DNA from 2 places in the Undibacterium sp. KW1 genome. Region 2 is predicted to be linked to the other one. Evidence: predicted binding sites of a transcription regulator. Region 2 holds the regulator's gene; the other holds the start of a gene.

Region 1 (12,487 bases), 2.9 Mb from region 2:
AGCGCATACAAACATAAGCGGGCGACCTGCTCCCCAGCTGAAACTAAAACGATTAACGACCATCTTGTTACTCCCAGAAATTTTCATCTTCCATAAAACACAGGCTGCAGATGCATGTTTGACGATGGACAGTATGGAAGCACTACCAGAACAACAAGATGACGCAAACATGACAATTTTGTCAGAATGCAGCGAGCGCAAAACCAGGCTGATCAGCCTGCTTGGCATTTCCCGGATTCCCCGACCATAGGCTCAAAAAACCCCCATCCCGGCTCCAGGCATTTCTTTCAATTTCGTCATGTCACTGACATATTTGAAATATATTATCAACACCAATTTAATGCTGAGCCCGCTTTATTTCGCAAAAAAGGAGACGCCATGATTTCCGACAGCCGGAGACGGTTTTTGCAATTTTCTGCTGCGACAGCCGGGTCCGGCCTGTTACCCGGCCTGATAATGGAGACACTCGCCGTACCGGCGAACAATCTCACGGGAACGCTGGCCGATGTTGGCCATGTCATCATCTTCATGTAGGAAAACCGCTCTTTCGATCATTACTTTGGCACCCTGGCCGGGGTACGCGGCTTTTGACGATCCACGTGCCATCAGCCTGCCAATCGGCGCACCGATCTGGCAGCAACCTAACCCGGCTGGCGGCAGTGTGCTGCCTTTTCATTTCGATGTCAGGAACACCAGCGCACTGTCGGTCGGCACCTATCATTCGTGGAAAGGTTCGCAGCAAACCTGGCAGGCCTGGGTCAGACAAAAGACAGTACAAACCATGGGCTATTTCGACCGTGGCGACCTGCCGTTTTACTATGCGCTGGCAGATGCATTCACGATCTGCGATGCCTATCATTGCTAGGTCTTTGGTGCCACTGACCCCAACCGCCTGTATTCGCTCAGCGGTACCAACCAGGGCTGGCTGGGTAGCATGGGTAATCTGTACAACATTGATGCCAGGGGTTATTACAATGCTGAACCGGCCAATGACGACATCTCCAGCGCAACGACAGCCATCGCCCCCTCATGGCAGACCTATGCAGAAGTGCTGGAAGCGAATCAGGTCAGTTGGAAGGTCTATCAGGAATGGGATAACTACGGTGACAACTACCTCGCTTATTTCAAAAATTTTCGTGTCAATGCTAACGGCAGTCGCTTGAACAGCAATTCGTCCCTGTATCAAAAAGCCCGTATATTGGCGCCAGGTGCCAGCGTGGGTGGCAGCAGAGGCGATGGTCTGGTCAGCGCCTTTGCCGATGATATACGTAACCGCCGCTTGCCCCAGGTGTCATGGATATGTGCACCCAATGACTATACCGAGCATGCACCCAACTCTCCAAATGTCGGCGAAAATCTGACGGCAAGACTATTGGCTGCCCTGGTGGCAGAACCTGAAGTCTGGGCCAAAACTGTTTTCCTGCTGATGTATGATGAAAACGATGGATTCTTCGACCATGTACCGCCAGATATTCCTCCGGTAACGACTGCCATGGGACGATCAACCCTGGCAGATAACGGCTACAATGAAAAGTCCGGCAATGAACCCGTAGGCATGGGGCCGCGCGTACCCATGTTGGTGATTTCGCCATGGAGTAAAGGCGGCAAAGTCTGCTCTCAGTTATTTGATCACACCTCAAAGTTACGCTTTCTTGAAGAGTGGCTGGTCAATGACCTGGGTAAAAGCCGTGCAGCAGTGAGTCGTAACCAGATATCGCCATGGCGACGCACTGTCTGCGGTGACCTGACGTCGGCATTTGACTTCAAATCACTAGATCAGAACTGGCCTGCCACCGTCCCCAAAACTGCGGCCTATGTGCCGGTTAATGGTAAGCCTTATCCGGTACCTCCAGTCAACCAGATCCAGCCGCAGCAAGAGTCTTATCAGTCGCTGCAGGGCCCACGCCCAGCCTGTCGCCTGTCGTATGAGCTGGCGGTACAACCCCGTCAGAATGCCAGCAAACAGCTTGAAGTCAGTTTCACCAACACTGGTACTACGGGCGCAGCCTTCATCGTGTACTCCAGAGCACGCGCCGATGGCCCATGGTATTACACTGTCGAAGTTGGCAAGCAGATACAGAAAGAAGTCTGGAACTAGAGCGGTGACAGTTATCACCTCGCAATCTATGGCCCTAATGGCTTCATGCGCGAATGCCAGGGCAGCAGCACCGCCACAAACAGGCCGGAAGTGCAGACTATACATGACACTGTCAATGGCAAACTGGTGCTGCCCCTGTCCAATACAGACAGTAACCAGACTTGCACGCTGATTATCAGCGACAATGCCTATGGCAGCATGTCAAGCATGCACACCCTGGTAGCCGGACAAAGTTTGCGGCTCGACTATAGCCTGAGCAACAGTTTTGGCTGGCATGACTTCAGTGTGAGTAGCAGCAACGACACGCAATTCCTGCGCAGATTGGCTGGTCATGTCGAAGCAACGGCAAATAATAATTTCAACAGCCGTTGCGACCCCCGCATAGGTGGAAAACGCAGCGCAGCCCGCCTCAGCAGCAGCACACCACAGATAACAAGAGGCAGCAACATCACTGTCACCTACGAGGTAGCACAGGCACAGCTCAGCACAAAAAACTGGATAGGTGTATATGCCGTTGGCGTAGTACCAGGCACGGCCAATTCATTGGCCTGGCAATATGCCAGCAGCATGCAGGGCAATCTCAAGCTCAATACAGCTAACCTGGCCACCGGCAACTACATGATTTGGTATTTATATAATGATGCTTATACGGCTCTGGCTGCACCGCTGGCATTAACGATAGTGTAACGTTCGCAGTTGCATGCCATTGAAACAACTTTGGAATTGATGTGCATACAAATTCATCTTGAAACTACTTCTTTTTTGGAGATAGACCAAATCTCTGTAAGTACCCCAGGCAAAGCCCGGGGAATGTATTATTTACTCGGTCTCGTCAATCGCAAAACGTACCTCTGGCAATGCATCGGTCAAAGCTTTCTCAAGCAAACCTTTTAGACTAGTGGCATCTGGATTTTTTCTAAAAAATACTTTCGCTAATTTTACACACTCAACTCTCAGGCTCGATGCGGTAATAGCTTCTTCACCAGCGGGGTCGATGTTTGCGTAGTCATTTGCGTCAAATATTTCAGGAATAGCTTCTATTAATATTGCAACCTGCTCAGAGGATAGCCGTGACTTTTTGAAAATATCGCCAACGGTACGCAACAACTGCTGCAAACCAACCTTACGCCCTGACTCAATGATGACCATCAGCCTTGAAATAAGACGATCAAATTGCGGCAAATCAGCAGCCTCTGGTAGCTCTATCCATTTTTGCAAAGTAATCGCAGCGTAGCTCACTTCGCGCGGCGCATGTCGATGCAAAGACTTGCGAATCATCTTTTCCGCAAAATCTGCAATGTCTTCACTTATTGATGCAAAGTATGCAAATGCAGGCATTACTGAAATTGATATATTAACTTCTTCGTAGAATAACTTTAGTTTTTGAAAGCGCTTAGTACTTCTCGCTTCCTTAGCTAGCATCGGTACGATTGCATACGCAAGCGCATTACCTATACTATCTGCTAAACGTGTTTGTTCCCTGGTTTCAAGACCGAAAGTATCATCACTGCCCTTCCATGGGCGCCATTCCATCAAGCGGTCAAAAATTACTATTGCTTGCTCTGGTGTTGGAAAGACAGCCCCGGCGGTACTAACTGCGGCATGCGCTATACCGCTGTAGATCATGATAGCCCGTTCAATTTCGATAGAGGGAAAACTACGCAATTTTTTCTGTGTATCTATCAAAACCGCTTCGTCATGCTCAAACAAATGATGGCGCAGCAATGCTTTAACTTTTTCAGCATCAGGTGCTGGCAAGTATAGAAAAGCATGGGGATATATCTTTCCCGCATACGGTAAATTCTCATATGTCGGAGGAGTTCCCCAAAGTATGTCCGCCAATTTTTCACGCTCACCGTCTGTGAGAAACCCCTCCTTTTTACACAAAGGCAACAGCCGCAACAATGCAGCATTCGAAACTAGTCCGTTGGGGCCAGGTGATATCAGCTCATTTATTTGTTTCTCCAAGCTTGGGTAAGAATCCCGCGCATTAGGGTAATCGATGACAAGCATCGGAAGGTAATGAGAAACATCTGTTCTTACCTCACTCGGCAAGGGGAATGTCAATGCATCCGTCAATAATTCTCCTTGTCCTGACTTCGGGATACTTTTAAGAGAATTAGTTAATAAAGATTTTAAAACCGTACAAAGCAAAATGTGCTGAAAGTCTGGCTGACGTCCTAAAGTGACAGCTAGTCGGAATATATTTTTGGCCTCTTCGGATGTCAGGCGCACGACTAGTCGCGCCAACGCCTCAATTAATACCTGAAGAGCTGGTAATGCAAATCCCCGCTGCTCTACGCTTCCATTGCTACGTTTGAACTGCCAAAATTCTATCGCTGGCAAAATCCTGGAAACAATGGAATTCGCGTCTCGTTGAGATATCCTTGCAATTCCAACTCGTGTAAAAACATCTTTTATTGAAGTAGCGTCTTCGCTATTAGCTACACGGAGTGCCATTGTGAGATTCCACAATTCTGCACCAATACCGCCAGACAAAATCAATTTTTCTAAGGTACCTGCAAGCAGATTGACATTACCTAAGCGCAAAGGAAGCCCTACATTTCGACTCATTCCGTCCAAAGCTAAGAATACAGATTTCCCATTACTAAATGAGCGCTGGCTTGAGTTATCCCGATAATAGCCCTGTTCAAACAAGGGTTCGATGCTTTTTTGATTTTTTAAGTACTCTTTCTGCTGTTCGTCAGCCCTCTCTCGGATATTTTCCATCCAATCCCAAGGATCACATTTCCATTCTCGGTATTTGCTCTCAACAAAGGCCGGGAGCACTTCTTGACTCCGATTGGAGTGACCTCTATTAGCCATTTCTAATAATAAGTGCGCCCACATCAGCCGCGAAAGAATAGGGATAGAATATCGATCACGGCGATGATTTTCTCTTAGCTCACCGTAAGCTTTTGCTATTAGTTCCCTCCCTTCTGCAAAGCGTCCCGATTCCATCGTCAATGAGGCCTGTCGAAGCTTCCAAACAGGGTCTTCACCTACAATTTTTTCTAACCGTGCTTCGACACCAGCGTAATCAAGCACGTCACGTGCAACCAGGGCATGGTAATATGCCAACTCTGCAACGCAGTCAGGTAAATATTGAGAATGTTTTTCCAGCAAAGTAACCAGCACGTTAATGCGCTCTTGATTGAATTGTTGATCAGTCTCATTATTTACCTCTAACCAACGACTATTTTTGAGCAAAGTCAAAGCAATTTCCATTCGCTGCCGTTTGCCAATACTCATGGGTTCGTCCGAATTTACAATTTCAAAAAGCTGATTCGCGAGCCAAGGATCGATATGGTCAAAAGTTATACTATGCCGCCACGCAATTTCATAAAGCAATTGAGCTCGATCGTTTGGCATTAATGCGGCAACATTTTTTATATTAGGTGACGGATTAGTTAGTTGAGATTTGATTTTCCATTGTAATGAAGGTGGGCATATCAACCAGCCGGGATAAGACTCACGATCTTTTTTCAATGCTGCCAACTGCGCCTTCAATAAGCTAGCCGCATAGTCATGATCTTTGAATCGGCGAGACAGATCAGTTTCCGTTACTTGCGAGCTACCCAAATTGCTTGGAGACCACTTATGCGGCTCCATCTTGGACCTAGCTTCATTCGACATCGCTGCCAGGAACAATTCAGTCGCATTGCGATGCATCAAATCACGATCATCAATATGCTTCACTGCATCCCACAAATCAATTGGCGCAATATTGATAGATTCAAGGTGCTTACGTCTTGCTGCAGTGAGATTCAAAGCGCCAACCAAATAGATTTTTCGAGAGTGATCGGCCAAGTGATCGCGAACCCAGCCCGTCCAATGTAAGAAATTGGGATCGTCGCCAGAAAACCCAAGTAGGCAAAGTTCATTTTCGATAAACACCTGACGCGCAAAATTGACAAAAGGAGCGAATCTTTCTGGGTAGGTGCGGTAGTCCTCTTGGGCGGCAATAAAAGTTTCTGTTGTACCTATTGTGCCGTGAAGCTTAGCGATGCGCGGTGATGAAGCCCATGTCAAATCAGACGGCTTAGTTATTGTCGTGTAATACGGTCCATGAATACCCTCCGCAGCACGTTCCAATAAAGTGTCCCAATTGGTAGTCATGATTTCTGACCATGGCAACTCTAACAAGGATTGATAAAGTTCACCCGTTCTCCAGGCGTCATTATCTATTTCGGAGCGAATTCGATCATTCAAAGCCGCTTGCCCGAAGTAAGCCCTATACTCTTCAGCGACACGCAATGGATCAGAGAAGTTCAAATTTGTGTCAGCGGGATTAAGTTCCGCCACCAGTTTTTTGGTGAAGCTATCCCATAAAGGCATCTTCTTATCGCCACCGACATGATGTGCCGCACTTCGGCTAAAACCAGCTCCTACCATAATGGCAGCACCGTGCCTGCTCGCATCAAACTGATGCAGGGCGGAAGCTAGTTTTTTTATCGATGGATAATCGGTGAGCTCACTTATTAGTTTTATTTCCATGGTTCAAGATCATTTTCGGTTTTGCAACTTATGATTAAAAAAGCATTTTCTAGTGAATTTAATCTTAGCCTTACTAAAAATCAATCTTTATTATTTAAGCAACTATTTCTCACCTCTACCTCGAACTCAATCGTTTCAGGTAGAAAAATTAGCAAAATAAATTATTGAAAAAAATATTAAACCCTTGATTATTAAAGAAATATTAGTTTATCCCTTTTTTAGCTCTTGAAAAGCCCACCCCCCGCCCATATACTTAGCACTCGTTGGGAGAGAGTGCTAACAAAGTCTTTCCCCAGCTTAATTGAATTCCAATAGTAATTACTCGCAAATTTAAAGGAGCTAGTATGAACCTTCGTCCCCTGCATGATCGCCTGATCGTGAAACGCCTGGATCAAGAAACAAAAACCGCATCCGGTATCGTTCTGCCTGACGCTGCTGCTGAAAAGCCAGATCAAGGTGAAGTGCTGGCTGTTGGTCCTGGCAAATTGCTGGACAACGGTACTGTGCGCGCCCTGGACGTTAAAGTCGGCGACCGCGTTTTGTTCGGCAAATATTCTGGTCAGGCTGTCAAAGTTGACGGCAACGAAGTTCTGGTGATGCGTGAAGAAGATATCTTCGCGGTCGTACAGAAGTAATCGACATCCACGATATCAATTAAAGAATTCGGAGAATTAATATGGCAGCTAAACAAGTAATTTTTGGCGATGACGCACGTGCGAAGATCGTTAATGGCGTCAACATCCTGGCGAACGCAGTTAAAGTCACCCTGGGCCCGAAAGGCCGTAACGTTGTTCTGGAACGCTCTTTCGGCGCACCTACAGTAACCAAAGATGGCGTATCGGTTGCTAAAGAAATCGAATTGAAAGACAAGCTGGAAAACATGGGTGCACAACTGGTGAAAGAAGTGGCTTCCCGCACTTCTGACAACGCTGGTGACGGCACAACGACAGCGACAGTTCTGGCACAAGCCATCGTTCGCGAAGGTTTCAAATATGTAGCAGCTGGTTTCAACCCAACTGACCTGAAACGCGGTATAGACAAAGCGGTGACAGCCATTGTTGCTGAAATCAAAACGCTGTCCAAGCCAACAACAACCAACAAAGAAATCGCTCAAGTTGGTTCCATCTCTGCCAACTCCGATGCAAACATCGGCGACATCATTGCCAAAGCAATGGACAAAGTCGGCAAAGAAGGCGTGATCACTGTTGAAGACGGCAAATCCCTGGACAACGAACTCGACATCGTTGAAGGTATGCAGTTTGACCGTGGCTACCTGTCACCCTACTTCATCAACAATCCAGAAAAACAATCCGTTATCCTGGAAAACCCGTTCATCCTGTTGTTCGACAAAAAAATCTCGAACATCCGTGACCTGCTGCCAGTACTGGAACAAGTTGCAAAATCCGGCCGCCCACTGCTGATCATCGCTGAAGATGTCGATGGCGAAGCACTGGCAACTCTGGTTGTGAACAACATCCGTGGCATCCTGAAAACTGCAGCTGTTAAAGCTCCAGGCTTCGGTGACCGTCGCAAAGCCATGCTGGAAGACATCGCTATCCTGACCGGTGGTCAAGTGATTGCTGAAGAAGTTGGCCTGACTCTGGAAAAAGCAACTCTGGCTGATCTGGGCCAAGCTAAACGTATCGAAATCGGTAAAGAAAACACGACCGTTATCGATGGCGCTGGCCAGGCTGTAGGTATCGAAGCACGCGTTAAACAAATCCGCGCGCAAATCGAAGAAGCAACTTCTGACTACGACCGTGAAAAACTGCAAGAACGCGTTGCCAAACTGGCAGGCGGCGTTGCTGTGATCAAGGTTGGTGCTGCAACTGAAGTTGAAATGAAAGAGAAAAAAGCACGCGTTGAAGATGCTCTGCATGCAACTCGCGCTGCCGTAGAAGAAGGCGTTGTTCCTGGCGGTGGCGTTGCCCTGCTGCGCGCACGTCAAGCTGCTGGCGAAATCAAAGGCGACAATCCAGATCAAGAAGCAGGTATCAAACTGGTTCTGAAAGCAATCGAAGCACCTCTGCGTGAAATCGTTGCAAATGCCGGTGGCGAACCTAGCGTTGTTGTTAACGCCATCATCAATGGCAAAGGCAACTACGGTTTCAATGCTGCCAATGACACATACGGCGACATGATAGAAATGGGTATCCTGGACCCAGCTAAAGTAACCCGCTCTGCATTGCAAAATGCAGCGTCTGTTGCTGGCCTGATCCTGACTACTGACGCTCTGGTTGCTGAATTGTCTGAAGACAAGCCATCTATGGGTGGTGGTGATATGGGTGGCATGGGCGGTATGGGTGGTATGGGCGGCATGATGTAAAAGCTGCTTCGCTACTCACACAGAGTCGCATTGCTCAAAACCCCGCAACGCAAGTTGCGGGGTTTTTTATTGTTTATACAATTTATAGCCTTGCATAATAAATGTCCTAATCTTCATTTTTTTGTGCCTGCTAAGTTATGAATCGTCGCAAATAACACAAGACAGCAAATTTTTACACGGTCCGCTTGACAGAAAACATCTGTCGCTTGGATACTGCCGCACCTGAAAGAAAATTTTCATATTTCTGGCTTCGTGTTTCATATTTGCAATGATCTTGCGTATGCATCAACAAGCCGGGCATCATCATCAAGCAAGACAACCGCTTTGGAGAAAATATGGCGCTGCAACAATTAAGCGATGAGCAAATACGAACCTGGACCCGCGCCCAAAAGGACGAGTGGTGGTTTGCCAATATTTACCGGGGTGACATGGCGCAGTTGACCATACGCTCGGCATTCACTGGCTTTTTGCTTGGCGGCATATTGTCGGCAACTGCTTTATACATCGGTGCCAAAACCGGCATCACGATAGGCGTAGGCCTGACCTCGGTCATTTTGGCCTTTGCGATTTTTAAAATCCTCGCCAACCTGGGGCTGGCCAAGGATTTCACTATCCTTGAAAACAATTGTACACAATCCATCGCCACAGCGGCAGGCTACATGACCATGCCACTCAATACCGTGCTGTCAGCCTATATGCTGATCAGCGGTACGGTAGTCAGTTGGTGGCATCTGGTGGTATGGATGAGTATCTGCTCCATCCTGGGCGTACTGGTGGCCTTCCCTATGAAGCGCCGCTTTATCAATGAAGACCAACTGCCCTTCCCTGAAGGCCGTGCCTGCGGCGTGGTGCTCGATGCGGTATATACCGGCGAAGCTGCCAGCGGCATGTACAAGGCGCGCCTGATGGCTTTCTCTGCGATGTGGACAGCAATCTACCAAATGATCACCAGCGATGGCTGGATGAAACTGATACAGTTCAAAATCTTGCGCATGGACAAATGGGCAGGCATGACAGAAGCATGGCATTTCCAGGAGCGGTTTGATTCTTACTATTACGCCGCTGCCGTCAAATATGACATGCTGATCCCAAAAATCCTGGGTACAGATTTCCGTGCACTGGGTCTGCGCTTTACCCTCGATGCTGCAATGCTGGGCGTCGGCGGCCTGATGGGCATACGTGTCGCCAGCAGCGTTTTGCTGGGCACCATTATCAATTTCGTTTTCCTGGCACCGTGGATGATACAACGTGGCGATATCGTCGAACGGATCGCTCCTAGTGGCAAACTGGTACCTATTTCCCGTACCGAGATCGTCAATCAATGGGGCCTGTGGTGGGCGGTTTCGATGATGGTGGTGGCCTCCTTCATCAGCCTGGCGGCCAAGCCTGAACTGTTCACCAGCCTGTTCAAAAAATCTGACACCAAGAAAGTCGCAGACCAGACCAGTACTGTTCTTGATCATATCGAAGTACCGCTGATCATCTCTTACATAGGTATCCCTGTATTCAGTATCCTGGCTGCCTGGACCACGCATGAGTTCTTTGGCGTACCCTGGCTGATGTCCATCATCACCCTGCCCCTGGTATTCATCCTGACTATCATCTGTGCCAATGCAATGGCGCTGACCTCATGGACACCAACAGGCACCTTGTCAAAAATCACCCAGTTCAGCATGGGTGCGATCGACAGCACCAACCCTGCCAACAATCTGATACCTGCGGGCATGACGGCAGAAGTGGCATCGAATGCATCCAATCTGTTGTCCGACATCAAACCTGGCTACATGCTGGGCGCCAAACCAAGGCAGCAGGCGATAGGCCATATCATCGGTATTTTCTCCGGCGCGCTGGCTTGCGTACCGTTGTACTTCCTGCTGTTCCTGCCGCCAGATGCTGACGGCATACGTTCTACTGCCACTATCGTTTCCGACAAATTTGCCTTCCCGGGCGCGATGCAATGGAAAGGCGTGGCCGAGCTGATCGCCAAAGGCTTCAGCAGCCTGCCAGCATCTGCCATCACCGGCATCATCGTGGCAGCAGTAGCGGCTACCATCATCGAAATTGCCCGTATCATCACCAAGGGTCGCTTCCCGCTGTCCGCTGTCTCCATCGGCCTGGGCGTCATCCTGCCTCCTGAATCCTGCCTGGCGATGTGGATAGGTGCAGCGATATTCTGGTGGATGGGCAGCCGCAACAGCACTCCTGGCAGCAAAGGCCATGATTTCTGGGTAGAAGGGTGCGAACCTATCTGCGCTGGTTTGATCTCTGGTGCTGCGTTGATAGGCATAGGCAATGCGATTATCAATGTGCTGATCTGATCCTGCATTGATACACCTTGACATTATTAGCCCCGCTTCTTGCGGGGCTTTTTTATACCTGTGCGAACTACTTCTGCAGATAGGAACGCGAACAAATACCAGGAACCAACATGAATATACCGAGTCAAGGTAAATTGATACGCTTGCTCATGCAAAGGCGGGGCAAGACCTGCTAAGGTATAAACTTTATTTCATCCGGTATTCAATTCTTTAAAAGTCGCACTTAATCAGGAACCAAGAACTATGTCCATAGTGACCCTTTTCATCGCAGCTACCTTTTACGCCAGCCCTGGCAGCAATCAAACCACCGTCGATGCTGCGACCATTGCCGCCATCGAAGCCACTTGCCACGACTATATCGACGGCCAACTGGAAGCAGATCCCAAACGGGTAGCCCGCTCCCTGCATCCCGATCTGGCCAAGCGCGCCGTGATAGGCGACACACCGGATGAGCGCCTGGGCCTGCGGCGCATGTCCAAAGAAGAACTGGTCAACCTGACCAAAGCAGGCGCACTTAAAACACCGAAGGCAGAATGGAACCGCACCTGTACTGTCCTGGACGTAACAGACAAAGCCGCCTCAGTACGCCTGGAAACCCCATGGTTTGTCGATTACTTCCACATGGGTAAATTTGAAGACCGCTGGATTATTGTGAATGCGCTTTGGTATAGCAAGCCAAAGAAAAGCAATTAAATGGCTATGGGATAAGATTTTCATTAGAGGACTTGCTAATTAAGACAATAGAAAGATAAGGCCTGGGCTACGTTCGGTTGGGTGGCCCCATGCGCACCGTTTCTATCTTAATTACTCAAGCACCTCTACATACCAAGCTCGCTAACGACTGTGTCAATAAAACTCTTCAGCTTGGGAGTCTGCCTGCGGTCAGGGTGGTAGATAAGATGCACGGGCCGTGATGGTGTTTCATAATCAGGCAAAATTTTAACGAGACGACCAGTGCGCAAATCTTCACGCGCAAGGTCCTCTGCAATATAAGCCACGCCTATCCCATTTAAGGCTGCAACCAGCAATGCCTTTGCATCGTTGAGTTGCAAGCGGTGCCGGACCTGAGCATGGAATTTTTCTGCTCCACGCATAAAGCGCCATTCGCTGGCGGTTGAACCAGTGCTGGATGCATAAGCCAGGCACTCATGTTTTTCCAGATCAAGCGGCGTGGCGGGAACACCCCTTTCTTTGAGATAGTCTGGTGATGCGCAGGCGACCAGGCGAAATGGTGCAAGCTCGCGCGCG
Region 2 (12,487 bases):
GATAAAATAAGTTATTGCCATTGCTGCCTCAGGGTTCTCCACCGAGGCGTTTCGCTTCTGCGCGGCTGATCAGGGCTTGTTGCTTTTGTTGTTCACGCACGCTGGCGGTGATCATGGTAGGCCAGCCTATCAGATGTTGCTCTGCAATTTCAGCCAGGCCGCGCATCCACGCCGGTGATTCATTCAGGCAGGGGATGTAATTGAATTCCTTGCCACCTGCTTTGAGAAAATCGGTCTTCACTTCCATGGCGATTTCTTCCAGAGTTTCCAGGCAGTCAGCGATAAAGCCGGGGCAAATCACGTCTATGCGTTTAACGCCCTCTTTGGCCAGCTTTGCCACGGTGGGTGCCGTGTAAGGTTGCAGCCATTCTGCCCGGCCCAGGCGTGACTGGAAGGTGACTACGTAATCATCCTTGCCCAGCCCCAGTTTTTCTGCGAGCAGCCTTGCGGTTTTATAACATTCGCAATGGTAGGCATCGCCACGCAATAAAAAGGCTTTGGGCAAACCATGGAAACTCATGACCAGTTTGTCCGGGCGACCATGGCTTTGCCAGTGATCCATGACCGACACGCGCAAAGCCTGTATATAACCATCATGGTCATGATAATTCTTGACGAAGCGCAGTTCAGGCATGTTCCTGACTTGCTGGTAATGCTGAACGACAGCGTCAAAATTGGAAGCAGTCGTCGTGGCAGAATATTGTGGATAGGCTGGCAGTATCAATATGCGTTCACAGCCTTCTTCTTTTAGTTTTTGCAAGACATCAGGGATGGATGGCGAGCCATACCGCATGGCATAGGCAACCTGCACTTCATGCCCACGTTCACCCAGATAGCCTTTCAATAACGCTGCCTGTTTTTGCGTATGTATTTTCAGTGGTGAACCATCCTTGGTCCAGACCGAGGCGTATTTCTTTGCTGACTGACCAGAACGGAAGGGCAGGATAATCCCATGCAAGATCATCCACCAGATCGGGCGCGGCACTTCAACCACGCGCCTGTCCCATAAAAATTGTTTGAGATAACGGCGAACTGCCGACGTTGTCGGTGCATCTGGTGTGCCCAGGTTGATCAGCACCACGGCTGTCTTGGCGATTTTGCCGTGTGAATATTCAGGTTCTTTAAGGAAGCGCATGATGTATTTTTTTCTTAAGATGCCAATAATTCTCTGGCGTGTTTGCGCGTAGTCGCCGTAATTTCTATGCCGCCCAGCATGCGGGCGATTTCTTCCACTCTTTGTTTATTATCGAGTGCTTCTATCTGTGAAACGGTTTTGCCATTCTGGTTGGCCTTGCTGACCTGGAAGTGCTGGTTTGCCTGGCTGGCTACTTGCGGCAGATGCGTAACGCACAAGACTTGCCGGTCCTGGCCAAGTCGTTTCAGCAAGCGCCCAACCACTTCAGCCACGCCACCACCTATGCCACTATCCACTTCATCAAATATGAGGGTAGGAGTGGCAGTAGCGCAAGAGGTGATGACAGAAATCGCCAGTGATATACGCGCCAGCTCACCACCAGATGCCACCTTGGCCAGCGGCCTTGCCTGCACACCGGCATGGCCTGCCACCAGGAACTCCACCTGTTCCAGGCCATAGGCGGCAGGTTCCACAGGATTGAGTGCAACAGAGAAACTGCCGCCACTCATGCTCAGGTCTTGCATTGCGGTAGTGACTGCCGCGCCCAGATCCGTGGCAACTTTTTGTCTGGCCTTGCTGAGTTTTTGTGCTGTTTGTAGGTAAGCCAGCCTGGCTTTTTCTTCCTGTGCTTTCAGGGCGTCCATGTCAGTCGCATTGGATAGCTGTGCCAACTGGGCTGATAGCGTGGCAAATTCTTCGTGCAATTTTTCAGGGGCAACGTGAAAGCGTCTTGCTGTAGTGTGTATCGCTTCCACGCGGTTTTCGACTTCGCGCAGACGGGCCGGGTCGAGTTCTGTGCGGCTCAGGTAGTCGTTGATTGCGTAGGTGGTTTCCTGCAAATTGATGCAGGCAGATTCCAGCGCATCGGTGACGGGCTTGAGTGCGGCATCATAATCGAGCAGTTTCAAGAGTTTTTGCTGAATGGCACTCAACTGTGACAGGACCGGATGTTCGGATTCCGATATCAATGCTGCTGCTTCCTGCGCACCTTCGAGCAGGCTGGCGGCGTGAGCCAGGCGGCTGTGCTCCTGGCTGATGCTTTCCCATTCACCGGGTTTGATCTGCAATTTATCGAGTTCGCCGACCTGCCATTCCAGACGCTCGCGTTCTTGCAAGACACTCTTGGCATTTGTTTCAAATTCTTCGCGTTGCTTGCTGATATTGCGCCAGGCACGGTAGCGCAAACCAACTTCTGCAACTTGCTCTTGCAAGCCACCTTGCATGTCCAGCAAGTCGCGCTGTGCTTCGGTTTTCAACAATGATTGGTGCGCATGCTGCCCGTGGATATCCACCAGCATGTCGCCTATCTCGCGCAATTGCCCTGCAGTGGCGGTGATGCCATTGATCCAGGCCTTGGAACGGCCTGCATTATCGATGGTACGACGCAAGATCAGCGGCTGATCCTGGTCAAAGAATTCATGTTCTTTGAGCCAGGCGGCGAGTGTTTCATTGACGGCAAATTCTGCGCTGATATCAGTCTTGCTGGCAGACTCGCGCACCATGCTGGCGTCACCCCGGCCACCCAGGGCCAGTGTCAGGGCATCAATCAGAATGGACTTACCCGCACCGGTTTCACCGGTCAGTACACTGAAGCCTGAAGAAAATTCCAGCTCCAGCGTATCAACAATGACAAAATCTCGTATGGCAAGCGTGCGCAACATAATGGGCAGACATGAAGGAATTTGTTAAGAAAATGGTGCCGGAAAGTACCAGCCAGCATAGCGAAATCGCTATTCTAGCAACAGCCTGTGACTTCTGTGTTCGTAAGAGTGGGCGAAAAAATTAATTCAGCGCACCCTCTACCGATGGATATTCATTCCAGTGCAGTTTCTCACGCAAGGTGTTGTAATAATTCCAGCCAGGAGGATGCAGGAAGGTCACCGTATGGGCAGAACGGTTGACGATAATCCTGTCCTGATGCTGCAGGCTGGCAAAATTTTGCATATCAAAATTCAGGCTGATATCGCGGCCAGCCACGATGGTGATGACGATTTCGCTACTGTCTGGCAAGACAATGGGCCGGTTCGACAACGCATGCGGCGCAATCGGAACCATTGCAATGCCTGACAGGCTTGGGTGTAGCAGCGGGCCACCGGCAGAAAGGGCATAGGCAGTGGAGCCAGTCGGCGTCGAGACGATGAGACCGTCCGAGCGCTGGTTGTACATGAAGTGTCCATCTACCTCTACCCGCAATTCCACCATGCCTGAGCCTGCACCGCGCGAGACCACGATATCATTGAAAGCCACGCCACTGAAAATCTGGTTGCCATCGCGGGTCACGATGGCCTGCAACAGGCTGCGGCGCTCAGACACATATTTGCCATCCAGCATTTCGGTGATGACAGGGATCATACGGCCAAGCGCAATATCGGTGATGAAACCCAGCCTGCCCTGGTTGATGCCAATCAGAGGAATATTGTAGGGTGCCAGTTGCCGTGCTATGCCCAGCATGGTGCCATCGCCACCCACTACGATGGCGACATCGGCCAGCTTGCCTATCTCAGGCACAGGCATGCTGCTGAATTCGCTCAACTGCAGGTATTGCGCTGTTTCTGCCTCGATGACGACGCGGTGTCCCGCACTCGCGAGAAAATTGGCCAGTTCTTTAATCGAGTCAGCAATGCCTGTCGCATTCGATTTTCCAACAAGTGCAATGGTTTTGGCCTGTATTGTCATAAACAAAGGTAGGGTGACATGATGCCTGAGATTAGAACATAATTAGGGCATCTATGAATGGAATGAGTGCTCTTTATGGCAATTAAAGCAGTTTTGCTGGACCTCGATGATACTTTGTGGCCGGTTGCACCGGTTATTCGTCATGCTGAATCAGTCTTGCAGCAATGGTTGCATGAACATGCACCCGTGGTTGCGCAAAATTACAATGTAGAAAAATTGCGTGAACGCAGGAATGTGCTGGTAGCCAGCGACCAGCGTTTTCAATATGATTTATGGGCCTTGCGCCATACCTTGCTGAAACAGGTGTTTGATGAACATGGGGTCGCTGCCGAAAAAGCCGATCAGGCCATGGCCGTTTTTGCCGACGCCCGTAACAAAGTCGATTTGTACAGCGATGTCAAGCCCGCCTTGCAGGCTTTGCAAGAAAAACTGCTCCTGGGCACTGTCTCGAATGGTTTTGCCGATTTGCAGGCGATAGGCCTGGCGCATCATTTCAAGGTGTCTATCGCGGCCTATCGTTTTGGCTGTGCCAAACCTGATTCAAGGATATTTCTGGCCGCTTGCCAGGAGTTGGGGCTGAAACCTGGAGAAGTATTATATGTAGGCGATGATTTATTGCTGGATGTGCAAGGTGCGCAACAGGCAGGATTAAAAGGCGGCTGGATGAACCGTCAGGGTTTAAAAATTGAAGATGAGCGCCATCTGCATATCAAGCCGGATGCAGAATTTGCCAATCTGCATGACCTGACTCTATGGCTATGAATTTTTCTATGTTCATGTCAGTCATGAACGCATAAAATGAAACCATGCAACTAGATATCCGCGCACAAACTTTATTAAAAGCCCTGGTCGAGCGTTATATCGCTGATGGCCAGCCTGTAGGTTCCCGCGCCTTGTCCAAAATATCCGGCCTGGAATTATCCCCGGCGACGATACGTAACGTCATGGCTGACCTGGAAGAAATGGGCTTTGTAGCGAGCCCGCATACTTCTGCTGGTCGTATCCCTACCCCCAGAGGCTACCGCGTTTTTGTCGATAAATTGCTTACTGTGCAAGACATCAATGCTACGGGCATGGATACACGCCTGCAATCCAGCTTGCAATCGAATATGAACGCGCAGTCGCCGCAAAAGCTGATTACCAATGCGGCACAAATCTTGTCGTCTCTGTCACAATTTGCCGGTGTCGTCATGACACCACGTACAGAGTCGATTTTTCAGCAGGTTGAATTTTTGCGTTTGTCTGAAAAACGCATCTTGCTTGTGGTCGTCACACCGGGTGGAGAAGTCCATAACCGCCTTTTGTTGACGGATGTCGATTACACACCGACACAATTGGTGCAGGCCGCCAATTACTTGAACCAGAATTTTGGCGGTTTGAGTTTTACCGATGCGCGTTCCCGCATCAATAATGAGTTGCGGCAACTGCAGAATGATATGACCAGGCTTATGCAGGCCGCTGTTGAAGCAGGTAGTAGTGCCATGGATGAAGATAATGACGAAGTTGTTATCTCTGGTGAGCGCAATCTGCTGAATGTGCAAGACCTGTCATCAAATATGGGTTCATTGCGCAAATTGTTTGACATGTTTGAACAAAAAAACAGTCTCATGCAGCTACTGGATGTATCCAGCAAGGCAACAGGTGTGCAGATTTTTATCGGTGGCGATTCGCAACTGGTACCTATGGAGGAAATGAGCATAGTCACTGCCCCTTATGAGGTGAATGGCAAGATAGTTGGAACCCTAGGCGTAATTGGGCCTACACGTATGGCGTATGAGAGAGTGATACCGATCGTGGACATCACGTCAAAATTATTATCTAATGCCTTAAGTCAATAAGACTGGGTATGAACTGGCGAAGCAGGGTGGCACACATTCATCCGGAGCAGGGTTGCTATGGAAAAGAAAAACGCAAAGATTTTGTTAATTGATGACAATGACGTAACCCGCGAGGTGCTCAGGGTCATCCTGAGGAGCGAGGGGTATCATGTTGTTGGAGAAGCAACTGACGGCGGCAGTGGTTTGGAACTTGCTTTGAAGTTGAAGCCAGATTTGATCTTGCTGGATATCGTCATGCCCAAGATCAGTGGCACTGAAATTTTGCCACGTATCAGGGAACTGCTGCCAGAGACAAGGGTGCTCATGGTGACAGCCAATAAGGATCAGGATACGATTACCGAGGTGGTTAAAACTGGCATACACGGCTATATCCTCAAGCCATTCAATGCACAGAAGATCATAGACACAGTGGAAGCAGTGGTAGCAAAGATCAATAGGTAGGCGGTATGGCGCACGGTGCAGGTAGGCCCGTGCGCTTGCAAGGGGGATTTGGGACTATTTCCCTGGGTTAAGCCTTATGTTCACAATCGGTTTTGGTGCAATTGCCATAAATCGCCAGTGCATGTTCAGCAATCTTGAAGCCACGTTCAAGAGCAATAGTATGCTGGCGTTTTTCAATTTCCTCATCATAGAATTCTTCTACCCGCCCACAGTCCAGGCACACCAGGTGATCATGATGGGAACCTTCATTCAATTCAAAAATGGCTTTGCCAGTCTCGAAATGATTGCGACTTAACAGTCCGGCCTGTTCAAACTGGGTCAGGACGCGATATACAGTTGCCAGACCGACATCCATATTTTCATTGAGCAGGATCTTATACACATCTTCTGCTGTCAGATGACGAACCGGGCTGTTCTGGAAGATCTCCAGGATTTTCAGTCGGGGCAGGGTGGCTTTCAGACCGCTGGCTTTGAGGTTGGAGGTGCTGTTTGTCATGTTTTCGATCAAAAAATTGCTATCTGCTTTATGATATCGGGTTTTAGGGCTTGTTGCTCAATTAAGAGGTTATCTATGCAACTGTTGTTTTCAGGTTTAACGCGGAATAAGATGAGCCGTGTAGCGGGTCTGGTAGTGCTGGCTTCTTTGACAGCATGTTCATCACCTATTCCCCTGCTGTCTTCGGCTGACAGGACTTCAGTATATGCAACATCCGGCACTCCAAGTGATGCAAATGGTGCGCAAGTGGTGGAACCGACCGGTTTTGGCAAGGTACTGGCCTTTATTTCGCCTTACCGCGTTCCCATACAGCAAGGTAACTTCGTTTCCCAGGAAATGGTGGCACAGTTAAAAGAAGGTATGACACGTGAGCAGGTGCGTTTTATCCTTGGTACAGCCTTGCTGACCGATATGTTCCATGAAGACCGCTGGGATTACCCTTTCCGCCTGACCAAGCCAAATGGAGAACGTATCACCAGCCGCGTGTCGGTGTTTTTCAAGGATGGTACGGTAGCAAAATTTGAAGGCGGCAATTTGCCGACTGAAAAAGAATACCTGGCACGTATTACAGAATCCGCTTTGGGCCTGAACCGCGTTCAATCGGTGATAGAAACTGATGCGCCGAAGAAAAAAGAGAAATAAGCTGTTATGACTGCACTTAAAATTGCCGTGGCCGGGGCTTCTGGCCGTATGGGAAAAATGCTGGTCGAAGCAATCAGTAATGCCGGTGATATGGTCCTGGTTGGCGCGCTGGACGTGCCTGCCTCACCAGCCCTGGGTACGGATGCTGCGGCCAGTCTGGGCAAGCCTTGCGGCGTGAACATTACTGCTGACCTGGAAGCTGGCCTCGCAAATGCCGACTACCTGATCGATTTTACCCGCCCTGAAGGTACGCTCAAGCATCTTGAATATTGCGCTGCTCATGGCATCAAGATGATTATCGGCACCACGGGCTTTGATGATGCTGGCAAGGCAGCGATTGCCGCTGCCGCAGAGAAAACCGCCATCATGTTTGCACCGAACATGAGTGTAGGCGTGAATGTCACCATGAAGTTGCTGGAAATGGCAGCCAAGAGCTTTGCTGAAGGTTATGACATCGAAATCGTCGAAGCCCATCACCGCTTCAAGGTGGATGCTCCTTCAGGCACAGCCCTCAAAATGGGCGAAGTCATCGCCGATGCACTGGGCCGTGACCTCAATGAAGTGGGCGTGTTTGCCCGCGAAGGCGTGACAGGTGAGCGCGACCCGTCTTCCATCGGTTTTGCCACTATTCGTGGTGGCGACATCGTTGGTGATCATACGGTCTTGTTCGCTGGCATAGGTGAGCGCGTGGAAATCAGCCACAAGTCTTCCAGCCGTGTGACTTATGCCCATGGCAGCCTGCGTGCAGCACGTTTCCTGCAAGGCAAATCTACAGGCTTGTACGATATGTACGATGTCCTGGGTTTTCGTTAATCAGTCTGTAATAGCACGTGTGACTTCTACATGAATTCTGCAATCGCACATTATTGGGAACAGGCTGACGCACTGGGTCATCTGGTTGGCTGGTTATTGTTGTTGATGTCGGTACTGAGCTGGACATTGATACTGATGAAGGGCTGGAGTTTCTGGCGTATCCGTAAAGCAGCCCCAGGCTTGCGCGCCTTCTGGCGTGCGCCCAGCCTGGCCGATGCCTTGTCGTCGCTGCGCCAAACTGATCAGTCCAAAATATTCATCACCCTGGCAGATGCTGCGCATGCCGCCAGTGACACGGCGCAACGCAGCGCCACCTTGTCTGCCAATGCCGGTCTTGGCGAAATACTGACGCGCAGCCTGCGCCAGGAATTGCAAGGCCTGACCGTCAGGCTTGAAACTGGTTTGAGCTTTCTCGCCTCGGTCGGCGCAACTGCTCCTTTTGTTGGCTTGCTGGGCACAGTCTGGGGTATTTATCGCGCCTTGACGGCCATTTCATCCAACGGCGTGGTGCAAATCGACCAGTTGGCAGGGCCAGTAGGCGAAGCCCTGATCATGACAGCGTTGGGTTTGCTGGTAGCGATACCTGCCGTACTGGCTTATAACGCCTTCAACCGGATTAACCGTATTACCCTGGCTGAACTGGATGGTTTTGCATTTGACTTGCATGCCCACATGAACAAGTCTTGAACGGGGTAAGTTAAAGTAAAGCATCAATAAAGCATCAATAAAATCATAAGATGACATTTGGTCAATTTCATACGCCGCGTGAACCCTCATCCCGTCCCCTGACTTCCATGGCGGACATCAATGTCACGCCCATGGTCGATGTGATGCTGGTTTTGCTGGTCATCTTTATCATCGCCGCCCCTTTCATGACGCATGCCATCAAGCTGGATTTGCCGCAGGCGCAATCAGCGCCGGTGGCCGAGCAGGCTGAGTCTGTACGTATTGCCTTTGATGCTGACGGCATCCTTTACTGGGATAAACAAGTCCTGGCCATGGCTGACCTGGAATCCAGACTGGCACTGCTGGCGAAAAAAAACAAGCAGACAGAAATCCAGTTGCGGGCCGATAAGGCTACCCGCTATGAAATTATCGCCCAGGTCATGGCGGCAGCCCAGACGCAAGGGCTGGTCAGGATTTCTTTCGTGACCGACAGCAAACAAGCCAAAAAACCGTAATTGTCACGGTTCAGTCATTACAAAACCGCGCTACACTCTGTAAAACGGCTCCAGGAGCCTTTGCCCATCAGGCTTTCCTCAATAATGTGCCTGAACCAGTTATAATCAAAGGTTCTGAGTCATTTTCGCATCTACTTCTGCTTACGCCATGCAAGAAAAATACACGCCCTCTGACGTCGAACAATCGGCGCAATCCCATTGGAAAAAGATCGATGCCTATAAGGCAGTAGAAAACAATCCACGTTTCCCTAAAGGCAAGTACTACGCTTGCTCCATGCTGCCTTATCCATCGGGCAAGCTGCACATGGGCCACGTGCGCAATTACACGATCAATGACATGCTGGCACGCCAGTTGCGCATGAAGGGCTATAACGTTCTCATGCCTATGGGTTGGGATGCCTTTGGCCTGCCAGCAGAAAATGCGGCGATAGCGTATAAGAAGTCGCCAGCAGAATGGACTTACGCGAATATCGAAGACATGAAGTCACAAATGCAGCCCCTGGGCCTGGCATTTGACTGGACGCGTGAAGTCGCGACTTGCGACCCGGATTACTATCGCTGGAACCAGTGGCTGTTCCTGAAGATGCTGGAAAAAGGCGTCGCCTACAAAAAAACCCAGGTTGTGAACTGGGACCCTATCGATCAAACCGTGCTGGCGAATGAGCAGGTTATCGATGGCCGTGGCTGGCGCTCTGGCGCCCTGGTAGAAAAACGCGAAATCCCTGGCTACTACTTCGGTATCACCCAGTACGCAGACGAACTGCTGAACAGCATCGATGATCTTGATGGCTGGCCTGAGCAGGTGCGTACCATGCAGCGTAACTGGATAGGCAAGAGCGAAGGCGTGCGCTTTGCTTTCCCACACCAGATTGCTGACGAAACCGGCGCACTGGTACAAGACGGCAAGCTGTATGTATTTACTACCCGCGCTGACACCATCATGGGCGTGACTTTCTGTGCAGTAGCGGCAGAGCATCCTATCGCCACGCTGGCAGCAAAGAACAATGCCGCACTGGCTGCCTTCATCGAAGTATGTAAAGCTGGTGGCACCACTGAAGCCGAAATGGCGACCAAGGAAAAAGAGGGCATGCCTACTGGCCTCTTCGTTACTCATCCTCTGACTGGTGAGCAGGTCGAAGTCTGGGTTGGTAATTATGTCTTGATGACGTATGGTGATGGCGCTGTCATGGGCGTGCCTGCGCATGATGAACGCGATTTCGCTTTCGCGAAAAAATACAATATCGCTATCAAGCAAGTCGTGGCGATTGAAGGTGAAAGCTTCACGACAGACGCCTGGGCAGAATCCTATGGCGACAAGCAGCGCGGCGTTACTGTCAATTCTGGCAAATATGATGGCCTGAGCTTCAAGGCTACTGTCGATGCAGTGGCTGCCGACCTGATTGCCAAAGAACTCGGCGAAAAGAAAACCACCTGGCGCTTGCGTGACTGGGGTATTTCTCGTCAGCGTTATTGGGGCACGCCTATCCCTATCATCCACTGCGACAGTTGTGGTGATGTGCCTGTGCCTTACGAAGATTTGCCAGTGGTATTGCCTACCGACTGCATCCCTGATGGTTCTGGCAATCCATTGAAACACCGTGAAGATTTCCTGAATGTGCCTTGCCCTAAATGCGGCAGCCCTGCACACCGTGAAACCGACACCATGGACACCTTCGTTGATTCCAGCTGGTACTTCATGCGTTATACCTGCCCGGATGCGACTACCATGGTCGACGAGCGCAATGATTACTGGATGGCGATGGACCAGTACATAGGCGGTGTCGAACATGCAGTTTTGCATTTGCTGTACGCACGTTTCTGGACCAAGGCCATGCGTGACCTGGGTCTGATCAAGATAGACGAGCCTTTCAAGAACCTGTTCACCCAGGGCATGTTGCTCAATGAATCCTTCTACCGTGAAGATGAGAGTGGCAAGAAGATCTGGTTCTATCCGAATGAAATCGAAGTCCAGCATGATGACAAGGGACGCCCCATTTCTGCTTCGCTGAAGAGCGATGGACAGCCTGTGCAAATGGGCGGCATAGAAAAAATGTCCAAGTCCAAGAACAATGTGGTGGAACCGAAAGACATTATCGAGCAGTTCGGTGCTGATACGGCACGCCTGTTCACCATGTTTGCTGGTCCTCCAGATCAAAGTGCTGCCTGGAGTAACAGTGGTGTAGAAGGTGCATCACGTTACCTGCGTCGTCTGTGGGCTTCTGCATTGAAACTGTCCGGCACGATTGCTGCCGGTACTGTGGCACCAGCTGCTTATGCAAATGATGTTAAAGCCCTGCGCCGCGAAGTACATCTGACGCTGAAGCAGATTGATGCAGATTACGATAGACTGCAATACAACACCGTTGTTTCTGGTGCGATGAAATTGCTCAATACCATAGAGTCCTTCAAGTCAGAAGCCGAAGGCAGCGCTTCAGCTTTGCGCGAAGCCTTCAGCATCTTGCTGCGTGGCCTGTATCCGGTATGCCCGCATATTACCCACGTACTGTGGCAAGAACTGGGTCTGGCGACAGAACTCGGTGAAATCATTGATGCACCGTGGCCACTGGTCGATGAGGCTGCATTGGTGCAGGATGAAATCGAGCTCATGGTGCAAGTCAACGGCAAACTGCGTGGCAGCATCAAGGTCGCCAAGGATGCCGACAAAACCACCATAGAAGCAACTGCTCTGGCCAATGAAAGCGTACAGAAGTTCATGGAAGGTGCGGCCAAGAAAATCATCATCGTGCCTGGCAAGTTAGTGAATATCGTCGCCTGATTGTTTAACAGATATACCAGTAACAGGGAAAACCGCATGCAAGCAAACTATGTAAAGCGTCTGCAATGGCTGGCAGTCATCATGTCCATCATGTTGTTGTCGGCCTGCGGTTTCGCCCTGCGCGGCCCGGTTGCCTTGCCGTTTAAAAGTATTTATATCGGCATGCCAGAAAGCTCGGCCCTGGGTGGTGAATTGCGCCGCCATATCCGTGCCAATGGCCAGACCCAGATCATGTCTGAGGCCAAGGACGCGCAAGTGGTACTCGAAGTATTGAGTGAAACCCGCGAAAAACAAATCCTGTCACTGAACAGCCAGGGTCGCGTGCGTGAATATAATTTGATTTATAACTTCCGTTTCCGTGTCCGCAATAATGTAGGCAAGGAATATCTGGAACCAGTAGATCTGCAGTTGAAGCGCAATATCACCTTTAATGAATCACAGGTACTGGCGAAAGAGGCAGAAGAAGTCTTGCTGTACCGTGATATGCAA

The links. Region 2 encodes HrcA, which represses chaperone genes, less so after heat shock. Its sites were predicted from a motif close to TTAGCACTCNNNNNNNNNGAGTGCTAA; they were not measured.
Region 1: a site for HrcA is predicted at 6,849-6,875, ahead of groES (co-chaperone GroES). Genes of this name have one in related genera too.

Annotation. Positions count from the first base shown of each region.
Region 1 is NZ_AP018439.1:3,850,114-3,862,600, forward strand. It holds gene UNDKW_RS17265 (DUF305 domain-containing protein) at 1-63, opposite strand, end outside; gene UNDKW_RS30535 (twin-arginine translocation signal domain-containing protein) at 379-534, shown strand; partial or broken gene UNDKW_RS30540 (alkaline phosphatase family protein) at 515-1,600, shown strand; gene UNDKW_RS30545 (phospholipase domain-containing protein) at 1,574-2,098, shown strand; gene UNDKW_RS30550 (phospholipase domain-containing protein) at 2,144-2,785, shown strand; gene UNDKW_RS17275 (SIR2 family protein) at 2,918-6,595, opposite strand; gene groES (co-chaperone GroES) at 6,940-7,230, shown strand; gene groL (chaperonin GroEL) at 7,272-8,921, shown strand; gene UNDKW_RS17290 (OPT family oligopeptide transporter) at 9,257-11,239, shown strand; gene UNDKW_RS17295 (nuclear transport factor 2 family protein) at 11,483-11,932, shown strand; gene UNDKW_RS17300 (LysR family transcriptional regulator) at 12,058-12,487, opposite strand, start outside.
Region 2 is NZ_AP018439.1:978,570-991,056, forward strand. It holds gene UNDKW_RS04380 (symmetrical bis(5'-nucleosyl)-tetraphosphatase) at 1-21, opposite strand, end outside; gene hemH (ferrochelatase) at 29-1,135, opposite strand; gene recN (DNA repair protein RecN) at 1,150-2,796, opposite strand; gene UNDKW_RS04395 (NAD kinase) at 2,918-3,811, opposite strand; gene UNDKW_RS04400 (HAD family hydrolase) at 3,887-4,573, shown strand; gene hrcA (heat-inducible transcriptional repressor HrcA) at 4,618-5,649, shown strand; gene UNDKW_RS04410 (response regulator transcription factor) at 5,707-6,090, shown strand; gene fur (ferric iron uptake transcriptional regulator) at 6,158-6,586, opposite strand; gene UNDKW_RS04420 (outer membrane protein assembly factor BamE) at 6,662-7,228, shown strand; gene dapB (4-hydroxy-tetrahydrodipicolinate reductase) at 7,235-8,041, shown strand; gene UNDKW_RS04430 (MotA/TolQ/ExbB proton channel family protein) at 8,072-8,728, shown strand; gene UNDKW_RS04435 (biopolymer transporter ExbD) at 8,779-9,222, shown strand; gene leuS (leucine--tRNA ligase) at 9,371-11,998, shown strand; gene lptE (LPS assembly lipoprotein LptE) at 12,035-12,487, shown strand, end outside.